2 regions of the Halomonas qaidamensis genome follow, and region 2 is predicted to be linked to the other one. Evidence: predicted binding sites of a transcription regulator. Region 2 holds the regulator's gene; the other holds the start of a gene.
The links. The regulator sigma-54, encoded in region 2, starts transcription at its own class of promoters, with help from an activator protein. The targets are predictions, from matches to a motif close to TGGCACNNNNNTTGCTNT.
Positions count from the first base shown of each region.

Region 1: the regulator sigma-54 is predicted to act here: its motif matches at 1,768-1,785, upstream of speB (agmatinase).

Region 1 covers NZ_CP080627.1:3,502,047-3,505,467, forward strand. Annotated here, with positions in the region: gene K1Y77_RS15770 (YjiH family protein) at 1-624, opposite strand, end outside; gene speB (agmatinase) at 758-1,708, opposite strand; gene K1Y77_RS15780 (sigma-54 interaction domain-containing protein) at 1,918-3,336, shown strand.
Region 2 covers NZ_CP080627.1:2,203,423-2,206,843, forward strand. Annotated here, with positions in the region: gene lptB (LPS export ABC transporter ATP-binding protein) at 35-760, shown strand; gene K1Y77_RS10255 (RNA polymerase factor sigma-54) at 866-2,281, shown strand; gene hpf (ribosome hibernation-promoting factor, HPF/YfiA family) at 2,380-2,688, shown strand; gene ptsN (PTS IIA-like nitrogen regulatory protein PtsN) at 2,693-3,163, shown strand; gene rapZ (RNase adapter RapZ) at 3,238-3,421, shown strand, end outside.

The DNA of each region.
Region 1 (3,421 bases), 1.3 Mb from region 2:
CTGAGCGGTGATCAATACACCCACAGTGCCTGACCCCATCCAAGAAGCCGTCGCATCGATAGCACTGCGCCCCGGGAGATTAAAAATTACCCGAAACGGCTTACGCACCATGGTGCCGATAAACTCCATAAAGCCGAATTCGACCAAAAACGGTAGGAGAATCGCCGCAAAGAAGAAGAACGTCAGTAGCACCGGTGCCAAATCATTGAGCATTACGCCGCCAGTAAACGGCGCCGTTACAAATTCGGGGCCGACCTGGAAAAACGTCATGACGACAAAAATCGCACCTAATATGCGCATCACTACCCAGATAGTGTCTACGTCGAACATATCGTGAAAGTGACCTCGTTGTGCCCAGTTAGGCTTCGCCACTTTTACGTAAAGTGTTATCACTACGGATAAACATAGTACTAGCATGGCAATGGCGGGTAGTGCAGAGCCAAGCAGGGACTGCAGTCCATCGGCCATCAATCCCATACCAATATTAATCGATCCTCCTACTTGAAAAGGCACCAAAAACAAAAGGACGCCAATCAACGATGGAATTAGAAACTTCAGCAAATGAGCGCGATGGATTGGAGCCGATGGATCGGCGTCATCCAATTTTACTTGGGAGTAAGACATTTCTTTCACCTATTGGAAGTGATTATTAGAGGTGGGCTGGTGGCGTCCGAGGGGAAGCAGTGCTTCCCTGTAAGCTCTTATAATTAGCGCCTTGTTAGACCGACGCTTTGGTAACTAGCGTTAGCTTGCTTGGTTAATCACTGTGCTTTACGCCCGGCAGCACGCAGAGCATTTCGTATAGCAGTGTGGCGCCCATCAATGCGGTATTACCGCTGGGATCATAAGGAGGCGATACTTCCACTAAGTCACAGCCGACGATGTTCAAGCCTGCCGCACCGCGCACAATTTCCAGCCCTTGGGCTGAGGTCAGCCCGCCCATCTCTACCGTTCCCGTTCCTGGCGCAACGGAAGGATCCAAACCATCGATATCGAAGCTGATATAAACAGGCACATCGCCCATCTGCTCGCGCACTTCTTCCATCAAGGGAGCCAGCGAGCGATACCAGCACTCTTCAGCGGGAACAACGCGGAAACCCTGATTTCGGCACCAATCAAAATCTTCAGCGGCGTAACCGGTACCACGAAGGCCGATTTGCACCACTTTGCCGTGGGCTAACAGGCCTTCTTCCTGGGCGCGGCGAAACGGCGTGCCATGGGCAATCGGCTCACCAAACATGTGCTCGTTCACATCGGCATGGGCATCAATATGGATCAGCCCCACCGGCCCATGCTTTTTGGCAATGGCGCGTAAAATGGGCAGTGTCAGGGTGTGTTCGCCACCCAGCGTTAACGGAATGCAGTTGTGTTTAAGCACGTCATCATAAAAGGCGGTGATGATGTCGACGCTTTTGGGCAGGTGAAACGTGTTGATGGGCACGTCGCCTATATCAGCCACTTGTAAACTTTCAAACGGCGCGGCGCGGGTCGCCATGTTATAGGGCCGAAGCATACGAGATTCATCACGAATCTGGCGGGGGCCAAGACGCGTACCAGGACGGTTAGACGTACCAATATCCATTGGAATACCAATAAACGCAGCATCTAAACCAGCAGCGCTTTCCTGAGCGGGTAAACGCATCATGGTGGCAGGGCCACCAAAGCGCGGCATGCTATTGCCCCCGAGCGGCTGATTAAAGTCAGACATACAGATCTCCTTGGCGTTGTTCATGTTGTAGCGCTTTCGTGCGTACTGTTAACGACTACGTTGCACAGACCATGCCAAGTCCCTGAACGCCCTAATAATAGGGCATTCAGGCATTATCGATGCAGTAATGAATTAAAATCACGTACACTTAAGTCATCTATGCATCATCGATGCAAACATGCATTAAAGGTTATTCGAGAGACAACGTTGTGAGTGAAATCGATAAGTGCGTGCTAAAAACCATTGTGGAAACCGCTAACGATCACTTCTTTATCGTCAGCGGAGAGGGCCAAGTACTTGATATCAGTCCCGGCGCTGAAGCCGTTTATGGCGCGCCCCGGGAAGAGCTTCTAGGCAGTAGCGTTTATCAGCTTCAGCAAAAAGGCATCTTGAAGCCATCCATCACCTTAGAAGTGATGCGCACCCAACAGCCAGCGCAACTAATGCAGGTAACGGGCACCGGTCGCCGTGTGATTGCTGAAGCCTACCCTGTCTTTGTGAATGGAAAGTTGGAGCGTGTTATTAGCCGTTCCAGAGACTTAACTGATCTACAGCTCCTGCAAGATGAATACGCACTACTCCAGAAGCGCTTTAGTGAACACTTAAAGCGCAGCCAAGCAGCCCCCGATGCAGAAGAGCAAGCGCTGGACGATGCGCTGGATAACCTGCAGGCGAGAAGCCACGTTATGCGTGAAGTCGCCTTGCTTCTCAAGCGAGTTGCACCTTCAGATGCCAATGTATTGATGCTGGGAGAGTCGGGCGTGGGGAAAACCGCGTTTGCCAAACAGCTGCACCGCTGGAGTCAGCGCAGTAATAGCCCCTTTATTGAGGTTAACTGTGCGGCCATTCCCGAAAATTTATTTGAGTCTGAGATGTTTGGCTATCAGCCAGGCGCATTCAGCGGCGCGGCTCGCCAAGGAAAAGCTGGCTTACTAGAACAAGCGGAAGGCGGCACGCTGTTTCTGGATGAAATTGGTGAGCTTCCCTTATTAATGCAAACCAAACTGCTAAAAGTCATCCAGGACGGAAGCCTTACCCGGCTAGGTGATACGAGGCCACGCAAAGTGGACTTTCGCTTAGTCGTCGCCACGAATCAGAATTTAGCTAAACAAGTAGAGGCGGGGCTATTTCGTCTGGACCTTTACTACCGTCTCAACGTCATACCGGTCACGCTTCCCCCTTTGCGCGACCGCCGAGAAGATATCCCCGATCTCGTGGAAGCCTGCTTGGAACGCCTTAACCAACGCTACGGGCGGCAAAAAATTCTGGGTAATCAAGTGTGGTCAACGTTGATGGGAAGCGACTGGCCAGGCAACGTTCGCGAGCTTGAAAACTGGCTAGAGAGAGCTTGGCTATCCAGCCCTACCGATCAAATTGAAGCACCTAATCTCCATCCCTATAAGGAGCAGCCTCAAGCTCATCTGCCGAATATCCCAGCATCCTCATCGGCAGCACCCTTAGCGCCGGATGAAACCCTAAAGCAGTACCTCGCCAGGCTGGAGCGCGACACACTGGAGGCATTGAGCAAAACGCTCCCCAGCACGTATGCCATCGCTGAGCGGCTGGGGATTAGCCAATCCAGCGTGGTGCGCAGGCTGCAGCGTTATGGCATTAAAATCACCGCCTAACGCTTGGGTTGACACATCCCCGCCATATAAGCGTCATACAACCGCAACACCTTCCTCGCACTCTTAAACGTCGTTACTGATTGCG
Region 2 (3,421 bases):
CACATCATCAAAACCAACATTCGAAGAGGCGCCGATAAAAACACTCTATGCCCATCACTTAGCCAAAAGCTATAAACGCCGTCGCGTGGTTAAGGACATAAATTTAGAGATCTCTCAAGGCAGCGTCGTCGGTTTGCTTGGCCCTAACGGCGCAGGCAAAACAACATCGTTTTATATGATTGTCGGCCTAGTAAAGTCTGATGCAGGAAAAGTAGGCATTGATGGGCTTGATTTAACGCATGCTCCTATGCACGAGCGCGCCATGGCAGGGATTGGCTATCTGCCTCAAGAAGCCTCTATTTTTCGCAAACTATCCGTTGCCGATAACATCATGGCAATCTTGGAGACTCGTAAAGCACTTGATCACAGCGCCCGCGAACAACGTCTTGAGACGCTACTGGAAGATTTTCATATCACCCACATTCGCGACAATTTAGGTATGAGCCTTTCAGGTGGAGAGCGTAGACGTGTTGAGATTGCTCGCTCCCTCGCAACAGAACCTGCCTTTATTTTGCTTGACGAGCCGTTCGCTGGCGTCGATCCAATCTCAGTAGGCGACATTAAAGCAATTATCCGAGCACTTAAAAAACGTCATATAGGCGTATTGATTACTGACCACAATGTGCGAGAAACGCTGGATATTTGTGATATCGCCTATATTGTTGGCGACGGTCACATCATCGCTAGCGGCCCGCCACAAGAAATTCTCAACAACCAAAAGGTAAGAGATGTTTATTTAGGTGCTGATTTTCGCCTGTAAACAACCACCTGCCTGAAAAATTGTGTCTGTGGCATGCTTATTGCACTTGCACCAAACCATAACTCGCACTAGGGTGGAGCTTTCTGATAAACGAGTGGTTCTCAGATGGTCATGAAAGCTTCTCTTCAATTGCGTATCGGCACACAGCTGACCATGACACCCCAGCTGCAGCAGGCGATTGCCCTGCTGCAGCTATCAACATTGGACCTTCGTCAAGAAATTCAGCAAGCACTTGATGCCAACCCAATGCTTGAGCAGGAAGACGAATTCGGCGAACAGGCTGTTAGTGAACCCCAGGAAACGGAATGGTCCGACAGCATTCCTAACGAACTCTCCACTGATAGTGACTGGTCAGACACTTATCAGGATCTAGGCAACCATAGCAGCGGCGGCGAGGGGCCTGATTTTGAACGTCAAGCCGCTGGTCAAAGCTTACATGGCCACCTACTTTGGCAGCTCGCCATGACGGATTTCTCCTCTCGCGACCATGCCATCGCAGAAAGCCTTATAGATGCTCTGGATGCTAATGGCTATCTAACTCAGCCCCTCAATGACATCCGCGAGGGGCTTAAGGCCCAAGGTCATGAAGGGCTTAGCCAGCGTGAAGTTGAAACAACCTTACTGCGTCTTCAACAGTTTGAACCCACCGGCGTATTTGCTCGTGATCTGCGCGAATGTTTAATGTTGCAGCTCGCCTCACTACCGGAAGATACACCGCTGCTTATGCCTGCCAAGAGGCTAGTACGTCAATTTCTTGAAGCGCTCGGTAAGGATGATGTGCGTTTGTTAAAGCGACGTTTAAGCTTGGGTGATGATCAGCTAGATGATGTAATTCGTTTGATCCGCAGCCTTGACCCTCGCCCAGGCAGCGCCTTTGGAGACACCGATGACAGCTATGTAACGCCAGACCTAGTGGTTCGCCACGACAACGAAGGCTGGCACCTGGAACTAAACCCAGAAGCACTGCCACGACTGCGTATTCAGCCTGACTACGCAAGTCTTATCAAACGGGCTGACAAAAGCCAGGATAACCAGTTTTTAAAGGAGCACCTTCAGGAAGCGCGCTGGCTAATCAAGAGCCTCTCAAGCCGAAACGATACGCTACTGCGTGTTGGCCGAGAAATTATCGCTCGCCAGATAGGCTTTCTGGAACACGGCGAAGAAGCTATGAAGCCGTTAATTTTAGCGGATATCGCAGACGCTGTGGAAATGCATGAATCTACTATTTCCAGGGTCACCACCCAGAAATATATCCATACCCCGCGCGGCGTATTTGAACTCAAATACTTCTTTTCCAGCCAAGTGAGCGGGCAAGACGGAGGTGACAGCCACTCTAGCACCGCCATCCGTGCACGAATCAAAAAACTGGTGCAAGATGAACCGCCCGGCAAACCTCTCTCAGACAGCCGTCTTGTATCGCTTTTGGAAGAGGGAGGCATTAATGTAGCGAGGCGTACAGTGGCCAAATATCGCGAGTCGATGGGCATTCCTTCTTCCAGCGAACGTCGCCGCTTACGCTGATAAAACAGCGCTAAAGAGACAAAGTCTGTTTAAGGGCTTTGCAATAGCGCAAAAAGGGTTACAATCGAAGAACAGTCCGACGGATAAGGAGCACGTCAATGCAAGTAAATATCACTGGTCATCACGTAGAACTGACTGACGCCTTGCGTGACTATGTTAATGAAAAGCTGGAACGCGTTGAGCGCCATTACGACAATATTACTACCGTACAAGTGACCTTATCTGTTGAAAAGGAGCGCCAGCAAGCTGCCTGCACGCTGCATGCTGCCGGTGCAGACCTACACGCAGAAGCATTAGATAATGATATGTATGCAGCCATTGATGCGCTAGCAGACAAAATTGATCGTCAACTCGTTAAACATAAGGAAAAAGCACAAGCTCGCGCCCAAGGCGCAGGCGTGCGTTAATTCAATGACGTTGGAAACTATCCTCCCCCCAGAGCGCGTTCTCTATGACGTTCCTGGGGGCAGTAAAAAAAGGGTGCTGGAGTTTTTCAGCACCTTCATTGCACAAAACATCCCAAGTTTAGACAGCCAAGAAGTGTTTAGCCGTCTTATTGGACGCGAACGCCTAGGAAGCACAGGAATAGGCAACGGAGTTGCTATTCCTCATGCACGTAGCCCTCATTGCAGCTCGCCCATCGCTGGCTTTTTAAAGCTTGCTGAGCCGGTAGATTTTGATGCTATTGATGGTGATCCAGTCGATCTTGTATTCGTGCTATTGGTGCCTGAAGAGGCAGACGACACCCACTTAGCATTATTAGGTCAAGTGGCGTCTATTATGAATAACGTCGACACACGCCAACAACTGCGTAAATCCACAAGCCAGCGTGAGCTTTTAGAACTCATCACAGCGAAAATACGCGAGCAGCCTGTTACCTAGATGGCCCACCGCTAAGCACTACACGCTAAACTAACGTTTATCCCCATTTTTATTGGCATGCCAAGAGAAAATCTATGCAACTGGTGATCATTAGCGGCCGTTCAGGGTCCGGTAAATCTATCGCCTTACAAGCGTTAGAAGATCTTGGCTATTACGCCATCGATAACTTACCTGCCATGCTACTTGGCTCCCTAGTAGATGAACTGCGTGAGCAAGGAGAGCGCACTCAGCTAGCGGTCAGCATTGATGCTCGCAATC